DNA from 2 places in the Streptomyces sp. NPDC019890 genome. Region 1 is predicted to be linked to the other one. Evidence: predicted binding sites of a transcription regulator. Region 1 holds the regulator's gene; the other holds the start of a gene.

Region 1 (11,842 bases):
CACAACGTCATCAAGGACGCCGGCATCCAGCTGTCCGAGATCGACCACGTGGTCCTGGTCGGCGGCTCCACCCGCATGCCCGCGGTCGCCGAGCTCGTCAAGGAGCTGACCGGCGGCAAGGACGCCAACAAGGGTGTGAACCCCGACGAGGTCGTCGCCATCGGCGCCGCCCTCCAGGCCGGTGTCCTCAAGGGTGAGGTCAAGGACGTCCTGCTCCTCGACGTGACCCCGCTGTCCCTCGGTATCGAGACCAAGGGCGGCATCATGACCAAGCTGATCGAGCGCAACACCACGATCCCGACCAAGCGGTCCGAGATCTTCACCACGGCCGAGGACAACCAGCCGTCCGTGCAGATCCAGGTCTACCAGGGCGAGCGCGAGATCGCGGCGTACAACAAGAAGCTCGGGATGTTCGAGCTGACCGGTCTGCCGCCGGCCCCGCGCGGGGTCCCGCAGATCGAGGTCGCCTTCGACATCGACGCCAACGGCATCATGCACGTGACCGCGAAGGACCTGGGCACGGGCAAGGAGCAGAAGATGACCGTCACCGGCGGCTCCTCGCTGCCGAAGGACGAGGTCGACCGGATGCGCCAGGAGGCCGAGCAGTACGCGGACGAGGACCACCGCCGCCGTGAGGCCGCGGAGTCCCGCAACCAGGGCGAGCAGCTCGTCTACCAGACCGAGAAGTTCCTCAAGGACAACGAGGACAAGGTTCCCGGCGAGGTGAAGACCGAGGTCGAGACCGCGGTCGGCGAGCTGAAGGAGAAGCTCAAGGGCGAGGACACCGCCGAGATCCGCACCGCCACCGAGAAGCTCGCGGCGGTCAGCCAGAAGCTCGGCCAGGCCATGTACGCCAACGCCACGCCCGACGGCGCCGAGGCCCCGGCCGGTGAGCAGGCCCAGTCCGCGGACAACACCGAGGACGTCGTGGACGCCGAGATCGTGGACGACGAGAAGGACGCGAAGGGCGGTGCAGCGTGACGGAGGAGACCCCGGGCTTCGAGGAGAAGCCCGACGTCCCCTCCGGCGCCACCTCTGACGACGCCGCCGAGTCCGCCGAGTCCTCCAAGAAGGAGGGCCCGGCGGCCCCGGGAGGGGACGCAGCCAAGATCGCCGGTCTGACGGCTCAGCTGGACCAGATCCGTACGGCGCTCAACGAGCGCACGGCGGACCTCCAGCGGCTCCAGGCCGAGTACCAGAACTACCGCCGTCGGGTGGAGCGCGACCGGATCACGGTCAAGGAGATCGCCACGGCGAATCTGCTGACCGAGCTCCTGCCCGTGCTCGACGACATCGGCCGCGCCCGTGACCACGGGGAGCTGGTGGGCGGGTTCAAGTCGGTGGCCGAGTCCCTGGAGACCGCGGCCGCCAAGATGGGCCTGCAGCAGTTCGGCAAGGAGGGCGAGCCCTTCGATCCGACGATCCACGAAGCCCTGATGCACTCGTACGCACCGGATGTCACCGAGACCACCTGCGTCGCGGTCCTTCAGCCGGGGTATCGCATCGGCGAGCGGACCATCCGCCCCGCGCGGGTCGCGGTGGCCGAGCCCCAGCCGGGCGCGGCCCCGAAGGAAGAGACGGCGAACGACGAGGAGAGCGGTGGCCCGGAGGAGGGTGCGTGATCTGGTTCCGCGCGGATAAGGGAGCGGCGTCCGGCGCGTGCAGATGCAAGGCGGAAGAGGGAGCCGACGCAGAGCGTCGGCGACCGACGACAACGCAGCAGATGTGCGTGCCGGGAGTCGCGAGCCCGCGCGGAGCCGGGGCAGGCACCCTACGGGCTGACGCAAGGATTGTCCGAGAGGAGGGACGTCGATGAGCACGAAGGACTTCGTCGAGAAGGACTACTACAAGGTCCTCGGCGTCCCCAAGGACGCCACCGAGGCCGAGATCAAGAAGGCGTACCGGAAGCTCGCCCGCGAGTTCCACCCGGACGCCAACAAGGGCGACGCCAAGGCCGAAGAGCGCTTCAAGGAAATCTCCGAGGCCAACGACATCCTCGGTGACCCCAAGCGGCGCAAGGAGTACGACGAGGCCCGCGCCCTCTTCGGCAACGGCGGCTTCCGCGGAGGTCCCGGCGGCCCCGGCGGGAGCTTCAACTTCGACCTGGGCGACCTCTTCGGGGGCGCCCAGGGCGGCGGTACGCAAGGTGGCGCAGGCGGCTTCGGCGGCGGTATCGGCGATGTGTTCGGCGGACTGTTCAACCGAGGCGCCGGCCCGGGTACGCGTACCCAGCCGCGTCGCGGCCAGGACATCGAGTCCGAGGTGACGCTCAGCTTCACCGAGGCGATCGAAGGCGCCACGGTCCCGCTGCGGATGTCCAGCTCCGCGGCGTGCAAGGCCTGTTCGGGCACCGGCGACAGAAACGGTACGCCTCGGGTGTGCCCGACCTGTCTCGGCACCGGCCAGGTCTCGCGCGGCGGCAGCGGCTCCTTCTCGCTCACCGACCCGTGCGTGGACTGCAAGGGCCGCGGTCTGATCGCGCAGGACCCCTGCGAGGTCTGCAAGGGCAGCGGGCGCGCCCGCTCGTCCAGGACCATGCAGGTCCGCATCCCCGCGGGTGTCTCCGACAGCCAGCGGATCCGGCTGCGCGGCAAGGGCGCCCCGGGCGAACGGGGTGGCCCGGCAGGCGACTTGTATGTCGTCGTGCATGTCGACGCCCACCCCGTCTTCGGCCGCAAGGGCGACAATCTCACCGTCACCGTGCCCGTCACCTACGCGGAGGCGGCGCTCGGCGGTGAGGTGAAGGTGCCGACCCTGGGCGGTCCGCCGGTCACGCTGAAGCTGCCGGCCGGGACGCCCAACGGCCGTACGATGCGAGCCCGCGGCAAGGGCGCGGTCCGCAAGGACGGCACCCGCGGGGACCTGCTGGTCACCGTCGAGGTCGCCGTACCCACGGAGCTCAGTGAGACGGCGAAGGAAGCGCTGGAGGCCTACCGCGAAGCCACCGCGGCCGAGGACCCGCGGGCCGAGCTGTTCCAGGCCGCGAAGGGAGCATGAGATGGACGGCCGAACCGGACGCAGCCGCAATCCCTACGAACTGACCGAAGAGTCGCCGGTGTACGTCATCTCGGTGGCGGCCCAGCTCTCGGGCCTGCATCCGCAGACCCTTCGGCAGTACGACCGGCTGGGTCTGGTCTCCCCCGACCGCACCGCGGGACGGGGCCGGCGCTACTCGGCCCGCGACATCGAACTGCTGCGCACCGTCCAGCAGTTGTCGCAGGACGAGGGCATCAACCTGGCCGGCATCAAGCGCATCATCGAGCTGGAGAACCAGGTCGCGGCGCTTCAGCAGCGGGTCGCGGAGCTGTCGTCGGCAGTCGAGGGAGCGGCGGCGGCGATGCAGCAGCGCGAAGCCCAGGTGCACGCGTCCTACCGGCGCGATCTGGTGCCGTACCAGGATGTGCAGCAGGCGAGCGCGCTGGTGGTCTGGCGGCCCAAGCGGCCTGAATAGGACAGGGTTTGTGCGCTGAGGGGCCGGAGATGTGCTGCTCCGGCCCCTGATGTCCGCCCCTTGCCGGTCCCTTGCCTGTCCCTTGCGGGGATCGGTCAGCCTTCGGAGAGGATGAGGGCGATGAAGATCCCGCAGGCGATGATGCTGATGAGCCAGCTGTGGGTGTTCATCCACTCACGCACCCCGGGCATGGCGCGCTCGGCCCTCCTGCCGAACAGCAGACGGGCCAGCAGCGGCAGTGCCGCGATGAGGACCGTCAGCCCGATGAAGGCCAGCGCCTCGCCCAGGTTGGCGTGGTGATGCTGCAGATGAATCCCCACGGTCAGCAGGACCACGAGGTCGGACGGCATCAGCAGAATCAGCAGTACACCGACGGTGAACGCCTTCCTCGGCCCGGCCGTCATCAAGGACTTCAGCCACTTCGGCGGCTCGGCCGTTCTGCGCCCCAGCCAGTTCTTCGCCGCTGCGAACACCAGCAGGCCGACGAGCACGTACTCCATGATGTGGCCGGCCGAGCCCTTGTCGGACGTATGGCCCATGTCGACGGCCTTGCCCAGGAGCGCGGCAACACCCCGCATGATGGCCACCCCGGCCGTGGTCGCGAGGGCGATACCCGCAATGAACGCCAGTGACGCCCGGACCGCTCTCGGCGCGGTGACGAAGATGATCGCCGACATGATCTGCGGCCCCACCATCATGGTGAAGGCGAGCGGAAGAATCCTCAGGTCCATGCTCGACCGCCGGTGCCGGTGCCGGTTTCGGGCCGTACCTCGCCGCACTCGGCGCGGGATCCTCTCCTCGGCTCGCCGGCGCTCCTGGCGCAGCACCTCACCGTGGGCCCCGGACGCCGAGAGCGTCGCCGGTTCGCCCACGCCGCTCCCGCGCCATCGCACTCCTCCTGCCCGTCGGTCGTCCGGTGCCCGCACACCGGACGCTGCGTAGTTCCTCAAGGCTGCCCAAGGGGTGAGCGATGTGCCATTTGAGCAGGGAGTGAATGAATCTCCGGGCGTTGCGTCCTTCTGGGTGACATGGACCCGCGGCAGCAGCCGCTGCCCCGGCGTGTCGGCGGACGCCGGGGCGGTGGAATCAGGTCGTCTGCGCGGAGCTCAGGACTCGTGCTCCAGAACCCCCGACTGGGCGATCAGATAGCCCAGTTGGGTCCGGCTGCCACTGCCCAGCGACGAGCCCAGCTTGGCGATATGGGCCCGGCACGTGCGTACGTTCATCCCCAGCCGGCGGGCGATGGCCTCGTCCACATGGCCCTCGACCAGGAGTTTGGCGATGGAGCGCTGGACGCCGGTGATGCCGTCCAGGTCCGGGCCGTACGAGATCGGCTCCTCCCACGGGATGCCGTGCAGCCAGAACTGCTCGAAGACGCCGACGAGATACTCGACGATGCCCTTGTGCCGCAACTCCAGGGCGGACAAACGGTCACTGCTCGCCGGAATGAACGCCACTTTCCGGTCGATGATGATCAGCCGGTCGATGATCTCCTCCAGCGTGCGCACCTCCACGCCGGACGGGCCGACCTTCTCCATGTAGGCCAGCGTTGCCGGGTGGTGGCGGGCGGTGTGCTGGTAGAGCGTGCGCATCCGGACGCCACGGTCGATCAGCGGCTCCACGCGGCGCAGCGCCTTCTCCAGGATGTGCGGCTGCCGCCCGCTCCCGGGTTGCACCGTGAGAAGCTCCTCGGTGCAGTCTGCGGTGACTTGGTCGAGGGTTGTGTTGATGCGGTTGAGGCCCTCGAGGACGGTAATCCCCTGTGGCACGGTGGAGTTCTGAGCGGTGAAGGCCATGAATGGCTCAAGTGCATCGGTCAGAGCGACAGTTCGTCGTCGACGCTCTTGGATCTCCCGCTCAATGGGGTGTATCAGCTGTGTCAGCGCAGTGGTTGGCGGTACAGGCCGGAGCCACTGAGCGTCGTCGGGATCCGGAAGCAGCAGGGCGAGATCGAAGAGACAGGGTGTGGATTCTGCCTCTGACCGGGCTATTCGCCCGGTGCGCAGTGCGGTGATGTAAAGAATTTTCCCCGCCTCGCACAGCTCACCGTCTGCGTGAGGGTGTCCCGTTTCGCCCTCATTAGATGGCATATGCACCCCCTCAGGCTCCTGCATTACAGGAACATGATGCCTGCCGTCGCTGGTGCAAGCGTTCGGAGTGAGACATCGTCTTATGCGCGGGGGAGGAGGAATGATCAAAAGAGGTGGAGATCACCCATGTCTAGGACGCTACGTGCTCTTTGTGCTCTTGCCATAGCGGCGGCCGCGCTAGGTGCGGTGGCCTCCGGTGAGCCCTCCTGGGGGAGCTCTCCCGCCAACTCGGTGACGGCGACCCCTGGTGAGCCTTCCTGGGGCTTCGTTTCCGCGGATGGTGTGGCGGGTACGCCCGGTGAGCCTTCCTGGGGTGTCGCTCCGGCTGACGCCGCGGGCACGCCCGGTGAGCCCTCCTGGGGTGTCGCTCCGGCCCGCACGAGCGCATGACCGTTCCACCGGACGACCGGGTCTTCCGGCGCGAGATGGCTACGGCTTATCGATCGAGGTGGCATTTCATCGACCTCGTCACGGCAATCCCCCACCGTGGCGACTCGTTGATGGTCACCCTCTTCGGAGAGCCGATCGTCGTGGCGCGCGAGGAGGACGAAGACGTCCGCGCGTATCGGTGCCTTCGCCGGCCCCGAGGAGCACCGCAGCCCGTCCGCTGTGCCATCCGGTACGGCATGATTTTTGTCAATCTTGACCAGCGGGACCACCAGTTGGTCGAGCCCGACACCACCGCCACCCCCCGCAGTGCCTGAGCGGTTCCCCCGTCGTTGTAAATCGCTCAGGTGCTTCCCCCACACAGCGGCGCCATCGTGGACCTGAAACACGATGGCGCCGCTGTGCTGTCCGGGTACGGAAGCTGCTTACGGCCGGCCCGGTACGGCAGCCGGGTGCGGCTGCCGCGGTACGGGAGGCGGGTAGCCACGTACGGGAGCCGGGTGCGGCCCCGTTCTACGCCCGGCCCATTGCGCGGGTCAGCGTGATCTCGATGAGCACCCGGTCCGGGTTGGGCGCCGGGGTGCGCCCGTAGCGCTCCGCGTAACGCCCCACCGCGTCCGCGATGAGCTCCGGCTCCGTACGCACCCTCGCGCGCCCCTCCAGGGTCGCCCAGCGGCCCTTGTCCACCTGGCAGACCGCGACCGCCGCCCCGTCCGGGCCCGCGGCCAGGATGTTGGCGACCTTGTGGCTGTGCTTGTTGGTGATGACGCGAGCGAAACCGCCCTCCGGGTCGTATGTGACACCGACCGCCACGACGTGGGGCGTGCCGTCCGCGCGAGGAGTCGTGAGGGTGCACATGTGGTACTCGCGCCAAAAGGCGAGGTAGGACGCGGCGGGGTGTCGTGGGTCGATGGCCATGCTGTGGAACCTACCGGCGGCGGCTGTCCGTCACGAGCTTGAGTGGAATAGACTCAACTTTGTGTACGCTGGATGAGTCATAACAGTGTGGGTACTGCGGACGAGGAGGAGAGACCGCACGTGGACGCCGAGCTGACCAACAAGAGCAGTGACGCCATCAACGCCGCCAGCACCCGGGCGGTGGCCGCAGGACATGCCGATCTGACCCCTGCGCATCTGCTGCTCGCGCTTCTCGAGGGCGCGGACAACGAGAACATCACCGATCTGCTGGCCGCCGTCGAGGCCGACCAGGCCGCCGTGCGGTCCGGGGCCGAGCGGGTGCTGGCCGCGCAGCCCAGCGTTGCCGGATCCACGGTCGCGCCGCCACAGCCCAACCGGGAGCTGCTCACCGTCATCGCGGACGCCACCCAGCGGGCCAAGGAGCTCGGCGACGACTACATCTCCACCGAGCACCTCCTCATCGGCATCGCCGCCAAGGGCGGCCGGGCCGGCGAGGTGCTGGCCCAGCAGGGGGCCACGGCGAAGAAGCTGCTGGACGCTTTCGAGACGGTAAGGGGAGGACGCCGGGTGACCACTGCCGACCCCGAGGGGCAGTACAAGGCGCTGGAGAAGTTCGGTACGGACTTCACCGCCGCCGCCCGTGAGGGCAGGCTCGACCCGGTCATCGGCCGGGACCAGGAGATCCGCCGGGTCGTCCAGGTGCTCTCCCGGCGTACGAAGAACAACCCCGTGCTCATCGGCGAGCCCGGCGTCGGCAAGACCGCCGTCGTCGAGGGCCTGGCCCAGCGCATCGTCAAGGGCGATGTGCCCGAGTCGCTGAAGAACAAGCGGCTCGTCGCGCTCGACCTGGGCGCGATGGTCGCAGGTGCGAAGTACCGCGGTGAGTTCGAGGAGCGGCTGAAGACCGTCCTCTCCGAGATCAAGGCGAGCAACGGCCAGATCATCACCTTCATCGACGAGCTGCACACCGTCGTGGGCGCGGGCGCCGGCGGCGACTCCGCGATGGACGCGGGCAACATGCTCAAGCCGATGCTGGCGCGAGGCGAGCTGCGCATGGTCGGTGCGACGACGCTCGACGAGTACCGCGAACGGATCGAGAAGGACGCGGCGCTGGAGCGCCGCTTCCAGCAGGTGCTGGTCTCCGAGCCGAGCGTCGAGGACACGATCGCGATCCTGCGCGGCCTCAAGGGACGGTACGAGGCTCACCACAAGGTTCAGATCGCCGACAACGCGCTGGTCGCCGCGGCGAGCCTGTCCGACCGGTACATCACCTCGCGCTTCCTGCCCGACAAGGCGATCGACCTCGTGGACGAGGCCGCGTCCCGGCTGCGGATGGAGATCGACTCCTCGCCGGTCGAGATCGACGAACTGCAGCGCGCCGTCGACCGGTTGAAGATGGAGGAGCTTGCGCTCAAGAACGAGTCCGACCCCGGCTCCAAGCAGCGGCTGGAGAAGCTGCGCCGCGACCTCGCCGACAAGGAGGAGGAGCTGCGGGGCCTGACCGCGCGCTGGGAGAAGGAGAAGGAAGGTCTCAACCGCGTCGGTGAGCTGAAGGAGAAGCTCGACGAGCTGCGCGGCCAGGCGGAGCGCGCGCAGCGGGACGGTGACTTCGACACCGCGTCCAAGCTGCTGTACGGCGAGATCCCCACGCTGGAGCGGGAGTTGGAGGAAGCCTCCGAGGCCGAGCAGGAAGCGGCCAGGGACACGATGGTCAAGGAGGAGGTCGGCCCTGACGACATCGCGGACGTGGTCGCCTCCTGGACGGGCATTCCGGCCGGGCGGCTGCTCGAGGGCGAGACGCAGAAGCTGCTGCGGATGGAGTCCGAACTCGGCAAGCGGCTGATCGGCCAGAGCGAGGCGGTCGGGGCGGTGTCCGACGCGGTGCGCCGCACGCGGGCGGGCATCGCGGACCCGGACCGTCCGACGGGCTCGTTCCTCTTCCTCGGCCCGACGGGTGTCGGCAAGACCGAACTGGCCAAGGCGCTCGCGGACTTCCTCTTCGACGACGAGCGGGCGATGGTTCGCATCGACATGTCCGAGTACGGCGAGAAGCACTCGGTGGCCCGGCTGGTGGGTGCGCCTCCCGGGTACGTCGGCTACGAGGAGGGCGGCCAGCTGACCGAGGCGGTGCGCCGGCGTCCGTACTCCGTGGTCCTCCTGGACGAAGTCGAGAAGGCCCACCCCGAGGTCTTCGACATCCTGCTGCAGGTGCTGGACGACGGGCGCCTCACGGACGGCCAGGGCCGGACGGTGGACTTCCGCAACACCATCCTGGTGCTGACGTCGAACCTGGGCAGCCAGTATCTGGTCGAGCCGCTCACCTCGGAGGAGGAGAAGAAGCAGCAGGTCCTCGAAGTGGTGCGGGCCTCCTTCAAGCCGGAGTTCCTCAACCGCCTGGACGATCTTGTGGTCTTCTCGGCCCTGTCGAAGGACGAGCTGGCGCATATCGCGAAGCTCCAGATCGACCGCCTGGCGAAGCGGCTGGCTGAGCGCCGCCTCACGCTGGAGGTCACCCCCGCGGCGCTGGAATGGCTGGCGGACGAGGGCAACGACCCGGCGTACGGAGCACGCCCCCTGCGCCGCCTCGTCCAGACGGCGATCGGCGACCGCCTGGCGAAGGAAATCCTGGCGGGCGAGGTCACGGACGGCGACACGGTACGGGTGGACCGCTTCGGCGACGACCTGATCGTGGGCCGGGCGTAGGTTTCGGACCGGGGCGCGGCGGTCGGGGTGGGGCGGTGCGCGGGCGGTCGCGGCGCGGGTCGGCGGGGTGGGCCGGTGCCGCGGGGCGCGGGTTCCGGCGGGTTCGCCGCAAAACCACCACCGGCAGCAACCACCAACGCCCCCGGCACGGCCCCTGCCGCAAAAGCGGAGCCTGATCTCCGCGCCGCGAAGCCGGCGCTCCCGGGGTGTGGGGGCGTCAGCCCCCACGTACCTTCCCCCTCCGGGGGGCCTGGGGGCTCGCCCTCAGTTTCGGGTAGGGGCGGGGTGGGGGAACAGGCCCGCCCGCACCCCTACGTCCCCCCAACGGCCGGATCATGTCAGCCCGCAGCGGATCGCCGCCGTCAGGGCTTGCCAGCCCCCGCCCGCAATGGGAGAGGATGGCAGGAACCGTACGAAGGGAAATCCACGGTGACCATCGATCCGTCCTCGATTCCGAATTTCGGGGGCCAGCCCCAGCCTCAGGCCGCAGGACCGGCGGGCCCCGTCGTTCCCGACCAGGACCTGGTCAAGCAGCTCCTCGACCAGATGGAGCTGAAGTACGTCGTCGACGACGAGGGCGACCTCGCGGCGCCGTGGGAGGAATTCCGCACGTACTTCATGTTCCGCGGCGAGGAAGACCAGCAGGTCTTCTCGGTGCGCACGTTCTACGACCGGCCGCACGCCGTCGAGGACCGGCCCAAGCTCCTTGACGCGATCGACGACTGGAACCGCCGCACCCTGTGGCCGAAGGTCTACACGCACCTCCACGACGAGGAGGAGGACGGTCCCGCCACCATCCGCCTCATCGGCGAGGCGCAGATGCTGATCGGCACGGGCGTCAGCCTGGAGCACTTCGTGTCGTCGACCGTCAGCTGGGTCCGCGCCGCGATCGAGTTCGACAAGTGGCTCGCGGAGCAGCTCGGCCTGGAGACCGCGGACGAGACGCCCGCGGACGAGAAGCCCGCCGACGACGCCTGAGCACACACCTAGAGCGCGATCGGGGACAGCGTCAGCAGATACGTCCCGTACGCGAACGAAAGCCCGGCCAGCGCGGCGGTCACCACGATCACCGCCCTCGGCCGGGCTTTTGCCACCGCGCAGGCCAGCGGCAGCAGCAGCGGGAAGGCCGGCAGCAGAAAGCGCGGCTTGGACTCGAAGAAGCCGGAGCCGCCGAGCGTGATCAGCACCAGCACCGCCGTGTAGACGAGCAGCGCCGCCGGCGGCCGTTCCAGCGCGAACAGGGCGAACAGCAGCACCGCCGCCACGACGATCAGCAGCGCGACCATCAGCGGGAACAGCGAGGGCCGCAGCACCAACGCCCGTACCACTTTCAGCGCCCCGATCCCGAAGTCGAACCGCGAGGTCCAGCCGCGCTGCACGGCGAAATATCCGCCCAGCGGATCGCCCGTACGGAAGCCGACCTGGAGCACATAGCCGCACCAGCCGAGCGGGGCCAGCGCCGCGCCGGTCCAGATGCGAAGGTTCGCGCTGGCGTTCTCGCGCCGCCGGTACGCCGTGAACAGTTCGTACGCCGCCACCGCCAGCACCGCGGCGGCCACCGCGATCCCGTTGGGCCGCGACAGACCGGCGAGAAAGGCCAGCACTCCGGCCCACACCCAGCGCCGGGTCAGCAGCGCGTACAGCGACCAGGCGGCGAAGGCCGTGAGCACGGGCTCGGTGTACGCCATGGACAGCACGATCGAGTGCGGCAGCAGGCCCCACAGCAGGACCAGCACGGTCGCCGTACGCCGCCCGTGCAGCCGTTCCACGACCGCGTAAATCCCCCATGCGGCCGCGCCCGCCGCGGTCCACGAGAGGACGAGCCCGGCCGTTCCGCTCGTCACGGGCAGGACCGTCGTGCCGACGCGCACCAGCGCCGGGTAGAGCGGGAAGAACGCGAGATCGCTCTGGACCGTGCCGTCGGGCCAGTGGAGCGTGCGGCCGTAGCCGTGCTCGGCGATCAGCATGTACCAGTCGGAGTCCCAGGCGCGGGCGATGATCGCCCGCGGTGAGCGCCCGATGTGCCACGACCAGCCGGCCATCACCAGCAGCCCGGTCAGCCGTGCCACCGCGAACAGCCCCAGCGCGGGGGCGGCCCGCAGCAGCGCGGCGTGCCGGCGGGGGACGGGCCGGGCACTGGCCGCCGCGGCACGTTCGACAGTCTCGGCGGTCAGGGGGCACCTCCGGGCGCGCACACAAGTCGGTCAATCCGACCATGAGCGGCCGACGGCCCGCGCGCGAGCGGTGACGAGCCGACAGGGCCGGTTCCTACCCGGTCGGCTGAAAGGCCGCG
Region 2 (11,842 bases), on a different contig from region 1:
CTTCCGTGAGCCGGACGAGTGATGCCCTGCCGTCCGCCGGGTCCGGCTCGCGCGTCACCAGGCCGAGTTCGTCGAGCGCGCGCAACTGGCGGCTCATCGTCGCCTTGCCGACGCCGAAGTACCCGGCGAGATCCGTCGCGCGCTGCTGCCCCGCCTCCTCCAGACGGACGAGCAGTCCGTACGCCGCAGGCTCCAGCTCGGGGTGGACCTCGCGTGCCATCTCGCCCGAGGACGCCCGCGCCCGGCGCAGAAAGACCGCCAACTCCCGTTCCAGGGCGAGGAATTCCTGGTCCACACCACTCCCAGCCTTGGGGTCCGCTTCACTCCCCGTACCGCTTTCGTGCACGTCAGCACCCCTCGCGCGCTTTCCGGAACCTGAAAGTTTCTGCCCGCGGCACCGATCGCCGCAGCTCGGCCAGTATTTCGCAGGCGTAGACCAACGGCAGCACCCTGCCCCCCTTCCAGCGCGCAGGTCTACGTGCGTAGCTTCATGAATGGCATGTCCACACCATTTGGTCCGCCACCAGATGCGCCACGACATGTCGACACATCGTCAGATCCCCCCCACCGAGGTCTTCGGAGGCACGCTATGCCCGTGCACAGATCCGGAACCACCGGCCGCTCGCGCCTCGCCGCCGCCGGCACTCTCCTCGCAGTCCTCTCCCTCCTCCTCACCCTCCCCGGCACTGCCGGTGCCGCCGACGCGCCCCCACGCGGTTCGGCGTATCTGGGCATGGGCGTCATCGCCCATGACGGCCAGGGAGGCCTCCCCCGTGACAGCCGCGTCGCGCAGACGGAAGGCGTCGACGTCTCCAGCCACCAGGGCAACGTCAACTGGTCGGGCCTCTGGAGCAGCGGCGTGAAGTGGGCCTACGCCAAGGCCACCGAGGGCACCTACTACAAGAACCCGTACTTCGCGCAGCAGTACAACGGCTCGTACAACGCCGGGATGATCCGCGGCTCGTACCACTTCGCCACCCCCGACACCACGACCGGCACCGCCCAGGCCGACTACTTCGTCAACAACGGCGGCCGCTGGTCCCGTGACGGCAGGACCCTGCCAGGCGTGCTGGACATCGAGTGGAATCCGTACGGCGCCGCCTGCTTCGGCAAGACCACATCCGCGATGGTCACCTGGATCCGTGACTTCCTGAACCGGTACAAGGCGCGCACCGGGCGCGACGCCGTGATCTACACCGCCACCAGCTGGTGGACGCAGTGCACCGGCAACTACAGCGGATTCGGCGCGAGCAACCCGCTGTGGATCGCCCGGTACGACACCACCCCGGGCACACTCCCGGCCGGCTGGGCCTACCAGACGATGTGGCAGTACACCTCGTCAGGACCGATCGTCGGCGACCACGACAAGTTCAACGGCGCGCTCGACCGCGTCGTGGCACTCGCCAACGGCTGAGCCGCAGGCCGGGCGAACCGCTGAGCCAACGGCCGGCCCGAGACGAAGGCCCGTCCCGTACCCGCTGGTCACAACCAGTGCGCGGGACGGGTCAGCCCAGCCGGCAGCCTCGTCGCCGCGTCACCCTTCGCCGCATTGAGCTGCGGCTGGGTGAGGAAGATGCTGCCGGTCAGATCCGCACCCGAAAGATCCGCGTCCCTGAGGTCGGCCCCGATGAGGTCGGCGAGACGCAGATCGGCGCCCGTCAGATCCGCCGCGATGAGATACGCCCCGCGCAGACTCGCGCCCCTGAGGTCGGCGCCCCTGAGCCTCGCCCCGATCAGGTCGGCTCCCCTGCGGTCCTTCCTCTTGCGTCCGGCTCCGGCCCGGACCAGTTCGCTCGTGCCGAGCAGCAGCACATTGACGTCCTGCCGGTGCGAAGCCACATCAAGCTTCTCCAGCTCGTCCGGGCCCAGCCCGGTGAGCCGCTCGGTCTTGTCCAGCAGTACCTGGATCTCGCCGTGCAGCGAGCGGGCCCGGGGCAGCTGCAGCGCCTCGGTCAGATACCAGAGCAGTTCATGCAACTGCCGTACGACGGGGAACACCGCGAACATCTGCCGCGCGCTCTGAGGCGCCTGCCGCCAGTCCCTGCCGCCGAAGGTGATCTGGGAGACCTTCTGTCCGGCGCCGAAGCAGTCGTAGACCGTGCAGCCCGGAAAGCCGCTCTGCCGCAGCCGGGTGTGGATGCCGCAGCGGAAGTCCGTCCGCAGATTGGGGCACGGCGTCCCGGCCTCCTTGTTGATCGCGAAGTCCGCCGACGCGGTGAACGGCAGCGCGGCACAGCACAGCCCGAAGCAGCTCCCGCAGTCGGCCTTGAGGGCCCGGTCCTCGGGTTTCGCGGTCGCGGTGTCCATCGGTCCATTGTGAAGGACCCCCGGCGCACGGGCGCCGGGGGTCCGTCTCTCAACTGCCGGGCGTCAGCCGCACAGGCCCGCCGGGCGCTCCCGGGTGACCAGATCGGTCCAGCCCGTCGTGCCGTCGATCCAGACCACCTGCCGGCCGGAGACCGCGGCCGGGGAGAGCTGCTCGCCGCGGTTGCAGGAGACCCGCTCCTGGCGCGAGCCGTCGGTGGTCAGCTGCCACAGCTTCGCCAGCGACTCGTTGCCGAACCCGACGTCGGGCTTCGCGCCGTTCACGGTGACCGCGGTGTCGGATGCCGTGAGGTCGAACGCCAGCAGCGCGGTCGGCTTGCTCTCGGAGCTGATGTCCACCGTGTCGGTGCCGTCCAGGCTTGAGCGGCGCACGGCCATCTGGCCCTCGTCGTTCAGATTCTCGTCCACCAGCCAGAAGGCGTGCGTGGAGTTGATTCCGGTCTGGCCGAGGATCTGCGGCTCGCCGAGCTGCTGCGCGAGGGCGGCCTTGCCGGTCTTGAGGTCATAGACCTCGACGCCCAGCTTGTAGTCCTCCGGGGTCGGATACAGCTTGGCGTAGGCGAGCTTCCCGTTCTTGATCGACGGGAGCGCGGTGAGGATCTCCCAGCCCGCACCGTCCACGAAGGTGGGCGTGCGGTCGCCCGGCCGCAGATAGCCCACGTGCCGGTCGCCGAAGATCCCGAAGCTCTCGAAGACGACGACGCCGTTCTCCACCCGCAGGCCGCCGACGTCGGTGGTGGAGGTGTAGAGCTTCTTGATCGGACCGCCCGCGAGGGGGCGGGACAGGATGTCGAGGCTGGTCGTGCCGTACGCCGCCCAGACGACCGTCTTGCCGTCGGTCGCCGGGTACACGTGGTAGCGCCCGTCGTTGGGGCTGATCAGCTTCGGCGCGCCCTTGCCGTCCGTGCGGCCCGCGTACACCGAGTACGGCTCCGAGCCGTCGTCGTTGGACTGGGATGCGGTCCACCAGCCGCCGCCCGCCTGGGCTCCGGTGCCGGCGGTGTTGACCTTGCCGAGGAGCTGGTCGGAGTCGACGCCGAGGGCGTCCTCCCAGCCGGGGACGATGCCGTGGGCGTTGAAGGAGCGCTTCACCGCGGTGAGTTCCCTGGCGCTGACGCCGAGGTCCTTGGCCGCCGCGAGCACGGCGTTGCGGCCGTCCGTGAAGCCGTCGAGCGGCGTCATGTACTCGGAGAGCGCCTTGTAGACAATGCGGTCGGCGAGCTGCCCGCCCACGTCCTGGCGCAGGTCCCACAGGGCGCCGGAGAAGATGGTGGAGTTGAGGTGCACGCCGCCGTTGTCGGCGGAGAAGGTGACCCCGAGGAAGTTCTTCGAGGTGGTCGCGCCGTCGTTGAGGTTGCGGAAGGCGCAGTCGCGCGGCTTGGTCGTACGGCAGAGGTCCTCGCCGATCAGACCGGCGTCCGGGTCGTCCATGGAGACGCCGGAGGCGGTGGTGTCGATAGCGTTGCCGAAGTAGTCGGCGAGCGCCTCGTTGAGCGCACCGGACTGGCCGGCGTAGACGAGGTTGGCGGTGCTCTCGACGACGCCGTGCGTCATCTCGTGGCCCACCACGTCGAGGTCGGCGGAGAGCGGCTTGTACTCCTCGTCGCCGCTGCCGTAGACCATCTTCTGGCCGTCCCAGAAGGCGTTGACGTACGGACCGCCGAAGTAGGTCACGCCGACCAGGGAGTTGATGGTCATGCCGCGGCCGTCGAGGCTGTCGCGGGCGTGGTTCTTGCGGTAGTAGTCGTAGACCTTCCCGGCGGCCCAGTGGGCGTCCACGGCGCCGGACTCGGTGGCGTCCTTGCCGAACTCCTTGGCCGGGCCGCTGAACTCCTTCAGCCCGGCGGGCCAGACGCCGGACACCTCGCTGACGTCGCGCTCGCGGGCGTCCCAGGTGGTGAGGGTGTTCTTGCTGGTGTCCACCATCCGCGAGTGGTCGGACATCACATACGTGTTGGCGGCGGAGTCGAGGTAGAGGTCGAGATCCACCTTCGCGCTGTCGAGCTTCACGCCACTGCCCGTAACGAGGGTGCCGGGGTCGGCCGCCGCCGCGCGGGCACTGCCCGTGGGGGCCGCCTTCGCCGTGCCGCCGGACGCCGAGTTCGGCGTCGCCGTCAGCGTCTTGATGCCGCTGAACTGCAGCACCGGGTAGCCGGCGCGGGCATCGATGTAGACCTGCTGGAGCACCGGTTCGCCGGTACTGGGGTTCGTGCCGCGTACGGTCACGTGGTGGGCCAGTACGCCCTCGCCGCGCGGGATCACCACGAGGCCGCCGGCAGTCGCCGTGAGCGCGGCCGCCTTCGCGGACCTGGCCCCCTTGCCGCGTATCGCGTCGGCCTTGCTCAGCGTCTTGCCGCCGAGGCGTCTGGCGGTCGCCGCGAGGGCGCGGCGCTCCGCGGTCTCCTTGGTGACCGTCGCCTTCGTGTCCGTCTTCAGGCCGGTGAAGTACTTGCCGGAGGTGCCGGTGACGACGCGCTTGCCGCCCTTGCTCTCCATCCGGACGACGTACTGGCCGCCGAACACCGGGATGCCGTGGTGCTTCTGCTGGAGCCGCACGGTCTCTTCCGAGCCATGTTTGACGGTCCCCAGCGGCGCGAGGTCGCGCCGCGCGTCGGCGATCTTGTAGCGGCTCTGCTTGGCGGCGAGATGGCCGCGGGCCGCGTCGGCAGGGCTGGCCTTGGCGTCCGCCGCCTCCCGGATTCCGTCGACGAGCGACGGGGTGGCCGTCTCGGCCCCCGGAATCACATCGGCGGGCGGTGCGACGGCCGGCGGGGTGACCGCCTGCGCCGGTACCGCGGTGAGCAACAGCCCGGCGACGCCGAGCAGAGTGGCGAGACCGGTCCCCCTGGTCATGCCCGATCTCTGTGTGCTTGTTCTGGCCTTGCGCACAGTTCGTACCCCTCCCACGTGCTGGTCAAGCCGTAAAGGTGGTCATGGCCATGCAACCCGGGGGACACCAACCGATCAATGTGGCCGACGTGTTGACAAGTGGACACGCACACTTGTGTGGCCCGTGAAGAGGGAGTGAGAATCCGAGGCATGACCGAGGGGGAATTGCACACCCTTGGCCTGGGGGAGGCCGAGGAACGCACCTATGAGGCACTGCTCAAGGAACGGGCCGCCGGGGCGGAGGAGTTGGCGCGGCTGCTCGGGCTGCCGAGGGAACGGCTCGACCTGCTGCTCGGCCGGCTGGTCGAGCACGGCCTCGCGCTGCCGGCGGTCGGGGACGGGCTGCCGCATCCGGCCGCACCCGCCGCCGCCATCCGTACGCTCATCCACCGCCGCCAGGCCGAACTGCACTTACGCTCCGCCGAGTTGGAGCGATTACGGATGACCGCGGACCAGCTGGCGGGCCGGCTGATGTCCGGGTCGCCCAGCGCGCCCGAGTGCGGTATCGAGGTGGTGACGGGCCCGCGGGCGATCGGCGAGCGGGCGGAGTATCTGCTGGCCTCGGCGGAGCGGGAGGTGGCGATCCTGGACCGCCCGCCGTATGTGAAGGGGCCGCGGGGTGAGAACAGTTCCCGCACGCCGGGGCTGGACATCGAGGCGCTCCTCGACCGGGGTGTGGAGGTACGGACCGTCCTGGACCGGGACGGGCTGGCCTCTCCCGGGCGGATGCGCTCGGTGACGGTCCTGGTCGAACAGGGCCTGCGGGCACGGGTGGCGACCGCGGTCCCCACCAAACTGATCGCCGTGGACCGGCGGATCACCCTGCTCCCGCCGACGGACGCGGCGGACCCCAGGGCCACCGCGCTGGTGGTGGGCGACGCGCTGCTGCGCAATGCGCTGATGCCGCTGTTCGAAACGGTCTGGGACCGGGCCACGCCACTCGGCGGCACGGGCGGGGCCTGCGCCGCGCTCCCGAAGGCGCAGAAGGAACTGCTGGGCCTGCTGGCGGCGGGCCTGAAGGACGAGGCAATCGCCCGCCGTCTGGGCGTCCATGTCCACACGGCCCGCCGGCGGATCAGCAGTCTGCTGGAGACACTGGGCGCGGAGACCCGCTTCCAGGCGGGAGCGCAGGCAACGTTGAGAGGTTGGCTGGACTGACAGCCACAACCGGGCAAGATGTCCGAATGACGTGGCACAGCCGTACGAGCACGACAACCACGACGCCCGCTGCGCGGGGCATGGGCCGCGACGGGGCGCGCCAGGCGGACGGGTCCGCCGTGACGGACCGGGCGCAGGACCGCGACACGACGCGCCCGCCGGACGGGGTCGCCGCGGCCCGCGCGGACGGTCGCAGCCGACGCGCGGGCAGCGCCGTCCGCGCAGGCAGCAGACGCGCGCGTCCGTTTCTGCTGGTCCTTCTGCTCGGGCTGACGCTGAACTCCTGTGCCGGGCCCGCGTCCTCCGCCACGCGGCCCAGGGCCACCGGGTCCGGCGAGACCGCTGCGCGCGCCGCCGCGCCCGAGCCGCGGTCGTCGGCGGTTCCCTTCGCCGGGGCCTCCTCCGTCGGCGTGCTCATCGACTCGCAGGGCGAGCACTTCTGTACCGCCAGCGTCGTGAACAGCCCCAAGGGCAACGTCATCGCCACCGCCGCGCACTGTCTCCAGGACGCCGGCGGCGATCCCGCCTACGAGCCGGGCGAGCTGGAGTTCGCGCCCGGATTCACGGGCCGGGGCAAGGGGACCTATCCGTACGGACGCTGGAAGGTCGGCTCCGTACACCTCGACGAGCGCTGGACCGACGACGCCGAGGACGCCGATGCCGCCGACTACGCGTTTTTGACCCTGGCGCCGGACGCCAGGGGCCGTCAGGTGCAGAAGGTCGTCGGCGCCGCCACCCCCGACTGGTCGTCGGCCCCCGACCGGCGGGTCACGGTGGTCGGCTACCCCAACAAGCAGCACAACCCGGGCAATCTCCCCATCGCCTGCACCACCGACACCCGCCCCGACCCGGATCTGCCTCAGACGCTGCTCATGGAGTGCGCGGGCTTCTGGGAGGGCACCAGCGGCGGCCCCTGGCTCGCGGACTATCGGGACGCCAAGCACCAGGGCCGGCTCATCGGCGTACTGAGCGGCGGCGACACCGACAGCGAGTCGACGGCCGCCCTCTTCGACGACCGCACCCGCGAGTTGTACGAGGAGGCCGCGGGCAGCTAGCGCGAAGGGCCCGGCGGCAGGGTGCCGCCGGGCCATTCGGCCGTGGATCAGGCCGGGATCAGGCCGGGATCAGGCCGTCGTTCAGTCCAGGGAACAGGCCGTGGTTCACGCCTGGGATCAGGCCGCGGCCGTCACCGGCATCTCGGCCGGCGAGAGCGCGATCTCCAGCACCTGCCGGACATCCGTCACCGGGTGGACCTCCAGCTTGTCCAGGATCTCGGCCGGGACATCGTCGAGGTCGGGCTCGTTCCGCTTGGGGATCACCACCGTCGCGATCCCGGCCCGGTGCGCCGCGAGGAGCTTCTGCTTCAGACCGCCGATCGGCAGCACCCGCCCGGTCAGCGACACCTCACCCGTCATTGCCACATCCGTACGCACCTGGCGTCCGGACAGCAGCGACGCCAGCGCCGACGTCATGGTGATGCCCGCGCTCGGACCGTCCTTCGGCACCGCGCCCGCCGGGAAGTGGATGTGCACGCCCCGGTCCTTCAGATCGGCCACGGGCAGCTCCAGTTCGGCGCCGTGCGAGCGGAGGAAGGAGAGCGCGATCTGTGCGGACTCCTTCATCACATCGCCGAGCTGACCGGTGAGCGTCAGCCCCGCCGCGCCCGTCTCCGGGTCGGCCAGCGACGCCTCGACGAACAGCACGTCGCCGCCCGCGCCGGTGACCGCGAGACCGGTGGCCACACCGGGCACGGCGGTCCGGCGCTCGGCCGGGTCCTGCGCGGACTCGGGCACATGGTGCGGCCGTCCTATGAGCGCCCGCAGATCGGTGTCGGTGATCGTGAACGGCAGCTCGCGCTCGCCCAGTTCGTGCTGTGCCGCCACCTTGCGCAGCAGCCTGGCCACCGAACGCTCCAGGTTACGGACGCCCGCCTCCCGCGTGTACTCGCCGGCGAGCTTGCGCAGCGCCGAGACCTCCAGCACGACCTCGCCCGGCTCAAGACCCGCCCGCTCCAGCTGGCGCGGCAGCAGGTGGTCCCGCGCGATGACGACCTTCTCGTCCTCGGTGTAGCCGTCGAGCCTGACCAGCTCCATCCGGTCGAGCAGGGCCTCCGGGATGGCTTCCAGGACGTTCGCCGTGGCCAGGAACACCACGTCGGACAGGTCGAGTTCGACCTCCAGGTAGTGGTCGCGGAAGGTGTGGTTCTGCGCCGGGTCCAGCACTTCGAGAAGGGCGGCCGCCGGGTCGCCCCGGAAGTCGGAGCCGACCTTGTCGATCTCGTCGAGCAGGACGACCGGGTTCATCGAACCGGCCTCCTTGATCGCCCGGACGATACGGCCGGGCAGCGCCCCGACGTACGTACGCCGGTGTCCGCGGATCTCCGCCTCGTCCCGGACGCCGCCGAGCGCGACCCGGACGAACTTCCGCCCCATCGCATGCGCGACGGACTCGCCGAGCGAGGTCTTGCCGACTCCCGGCGGGCCGACAAGGGCCAGAACCGCGCCCCCACGCCGCCCACCGACCACGCCGAGCCCCCGGTCGGCGCGCCGCTTGCGCACCGCCAGGTATTCGGTGATCCGTTCCTTCACGTCCTGAAGGCCCGAGTGCTCGGCGTCCAGGATCGCCTTGGCGCCCTGGATGTCGTACCCGGCCGCGCTGTCATCAGTTCGCTCGTTCCACGGCAGTTCGAGGACGGTGTCCAGCCAGGTGCGGATCCAGGAGCCCTCGGGGTTCTGGTCGCTGGACCGCTCCAGCTTCTCGACCTCCTTGAGGGCGGCTTCGCGCACCTTCTCGGGCAGGTCCGCGGCCTCGACGCGGGCGCGGTAGTCGTCGGACTCGTCCGCGGCGTCGGTGGTCCCGCCGTTGAGCTCGCGCAGCTCCTTGCGTACGGCTTCGAGCTGGCGGCGCAGCAGGAATTCGCGCTGCTGCTTGTCGACGCCTTCCTGGACGTCCTTGGCGATGGACTCGGCGACGTCCTGCTCGGCGAGGTGCTCGCGCAGCTGCTCGGCGGCGAGCTTGAGCCGGGCCACCGGGTCGGCGGTCTCCAGCAGTTCGATCTTCTGTGCGGTGGTCAGGAACGGTGAGTAGCCGGCGTTGTCCGCGAGCTGCGAGACGTCGTCGATCTGCTGGACGCGGTCCACGACCTGCCAGGCGCCGCGCTTCTTCAGCCAGTCGGTGGCCAGCGCCTTGTACTCCTTGACCAGGTCGGCGAGCTGGCCGGGCAGCGGGTCGGGCACGCTCTCCTCGATACGGGAGCCTTCGACCCAGAGAGCTGCGCCCGGACCCGTGGTGCCGGCGCCGATCTTCACCCGGCCGCGGCCGCGGATGAGCGCGCCGGGGTCGCCGTCGGAGAGCCGGCCGACCTGCTCGACGGTGCCCAGCACGCCGATCCCGGGGTAGTTCCCGTCGACGCGCGGAACAAGCAGGACTGTGGGCTTGCTTGCACCACTGGATCGGGCGGCGGCCTGAGCGGCCTCCACCGCGGCTCGTACGTCGGTGTCGGACAGGTCGAGCGGCACCACCATTCCGGGCAGCACGACCTCGTCGTCGAGCGGCAGCACGGGCAGTGTGAGCGGCGTGAACGCGGAGGACTCAGCAGCCATGATCTCCCCTTAGGCAGTGAAGTTGAGCTGTACGGACTCAATGCACGAGGCGGGCGAGATGTTCCCGAGCCGCCGTTCGCTCTCAGCGATCAAGGCTCGCGCCCGGTGGCAGGCCCCGGATGTAATAAGCCCATGCTCAGTTCAGTCATTACATCCGGCTGGGTCGAGGGATGGGCCGTCTCCCGGGGCACCCCGGCGCCCGTCCCTCAGCCCTGGGGCTACCGCATCGACGTCGGACTGCCGGACCACGTCTTCCGCCATGTGCTCGCGGAACCGGACGAGGCCATCGTGCGCAAGCTCGGCGAGGCGATCACCGAGCCCGGCGCCTGGCTGAAGCTCCTCGCGCCGCCGGAGACGGTCGCCGACTGGCTGCCCGAGGGGTGGTCGCTGCCGGACGACCCGGGCTTCATGATGTTCACCGAGCTGCGGCGGCACGCCCCCGGCGCCGTCCCCGACGGCTACACCCTGCACAAAGAGACCCGCGACGGCGTCCTGCGGGTGCGCGTGCACGCCGCCGACGGCTCCTTGGCGACGCGCGGCCAGGTCGCGCCGACGGGCGCCACCGCCGTCGTGGACCAGATGGAGACCGAGCCGGCCCACCAGCGCCGCGGACTCGGCCGGCTCGTCATGCGTACGCTCGAATCCGCCGCGGCGGAGGCGGGCGCCACCACCGGCATCCTGAGCGCGACGACGCAGGGCAGGGCTCTGTACGGCTCGCTGGGCTGGCAGCTCCAGGGCCCGCTCACCGGAATAGTCCGCGATCCGGCGGTCTGATCCCACATGCTGGGGCCATGAGCCGTAAGCGTGCGCGACGACGGATGACGACGGTGGGCGTGGTGCTGGCCCTAGCGCTCGCGGCAGGGTGCGGGGCCTCGGCGAGCGGCGACGGTGGCGATGACGGCGGCTCGGCGCCGGGAACCTCCTCGGCGAGCTCACCGTCGGCATCAGGCGCACCGTCACCGTCGGCGTCGAGCGCGCCCTCGACGTCAGGCGCACCCTCGCCGTCGGCCTCCACCTCGCCCGTCCCGGCGCGGACGCTGGTCGAGATGACCGTCACCGGCGGCTTCGCCGGCGTCAACGACCGCCTCGTGGTCCAGGACGACGGCACATACACGACGTACAAGAAAGCCGGACCGGGCCGCTCCGGCCGGATGACACCCGCCGAGCTGGCCGCGCTGCGCCGGGCTCTGGAGAAGGCGGACTTCGCGCATCTCCCCCGGGAGGCCACCGGAAGCCCCGTCGCGGACGGCTTCACCTACCGGATCACGTACGAAGGCCACACCGTGACCACCGACGAGACGGCGCGGCTACCCGCCCTGCGGGAGGTATTCGCCGCGCTGCCGGACCACTGACCCGCGTACCTGGACGACCGGCCTCCGCACCTGGGCCCAGCGGCGCACCAGCGGCCAGCACGCGACCCCGGACAGCAGTGCCAGCGGATGGCCCCACACGGTGAGCGGATCCTCGAAGGCCACCGCGTCCTGGACGAGCATCAGGAAGACAAAGCCGAGCAGCGTCGCGCGCGGCACCGGACGGAGCAGTCCGGCCAGCGCGCCGATGCTCGCCATCAGGCCGAAGCTGATGCCGTAGTCGAGGCGGTGCAGCGAACTGGCGGGCAGATGTCCGGTCACCACCCACACCGCGACCGGTACCTCGGTGGCCAGCGTCGCCGCGACATGGCCCGCCAGGAAGACCCCGGCGGTGCGCCAGCCGCCGATGCGGCGTTCCAGCGCGGTGAGTACGAAAAGGAAGGCGACGGCGTACGGGGACGCCAGGCCGCCGGCGACCCACAAGGCGCTCGCGCCGAGAACGAGCAGCGGCGTATCGGCCAAATGGGCGACATCGGTGCTGGAGCCACGCAGCAGCGA

The links. Region 1 encodes HspR, which represses chaperone genes until heat shock. Its sites were predicted from a motif close to TTGAGNNNNNNNNNCTCAA; they were not measured.
Positions count from the first base shown of each region.
Region 2: a site for HspR is predicted at 9,997-10,015, ahead of lon (endopeptidase La). Genes of this name have one in related genera too.

Region 1 covers NZ_JBJDQK010000005.1:450,847-462,688, forward strand. The annotation lists gene dnaK (molecular chaperone DnaK) at 1-981, shown strand, start outside; gene grpE (nucleotide exchange factor GrpE) at 978-1,622, shown strand; gene dnaJ (molecular chaperone DnaJ) at 1,813-2,997, shown strand; gene ACI2LP_RS17100 (heat shock protein transcriptional repressor HspR) at 2,999-3,451, shown strand; gene ACI2LP_RS17105 (GAP family protein) at 3,547-4,182, opposite strand; gene ACI2LP_RS17110 (helix-turn-helix transcriptional regulator) at 4,558-5,541, opposite strand; gene ACI2LP_RS17115 ((2Fe-2S)-binding protein) at 5,928-6,245, shown strand; gene ACI2LP_RS17120 (pyridoxamine 5'-phosphate oxidase family protein) at 6,442-6,846, opposite strand; gene clpB (ATP-dependent chaperone ClpB) at 6,967-9,549, shown strand; gene ACI2LP_RS17130 (YbjN domain-containing protein) at 9,979-10,527, shown strand; gene ACI2LP_RS17135 (mannosyltransferase family protein) at 10,536-11,744, opposite strand.
Region 2 covers NZ_JBJDQK010000003.1:483,408-495,249, forward strand. The annotation lists gene ACI2LP_RS10570 (MarR family winged helix-turn-helix transcriptional regulator) at 1-346, opposite strand, end outside; gene ACI2LP_RS10575 (lysozyme) at 590-1,414, shown strand; gene ACI2LP_RS10580 (pentapeptide repeat-containing protein) at 1,483-2,307, opposite strand; gene ACI2LP_RS10585 (M4 family metallopeptidase) at 2,371-5,178, opposite strand; gene ACI2LP_RS10590 (helix-turn-helix domain-containing protein) at 5,365-6,372, shown strand; gene ACI2LP_RS10595 (trypsin-like serine peptidase) at 6,399-7,427, shown strand; gene lon (endopeptidase La) at 7,545-9,974, opposite strand; gene ACI2LP_RS10605 (GNAT family N-acetyltransferase) at 10,107-10,748, shown strand; gene ACI2LP_RS10610 (protealysin inhibitor emfourin) at 10,766-11,326, shown strand; gene ACI2LP_RS10615 (rhomboid-like protein) at 11,282-11,842, opposite strand, start outside.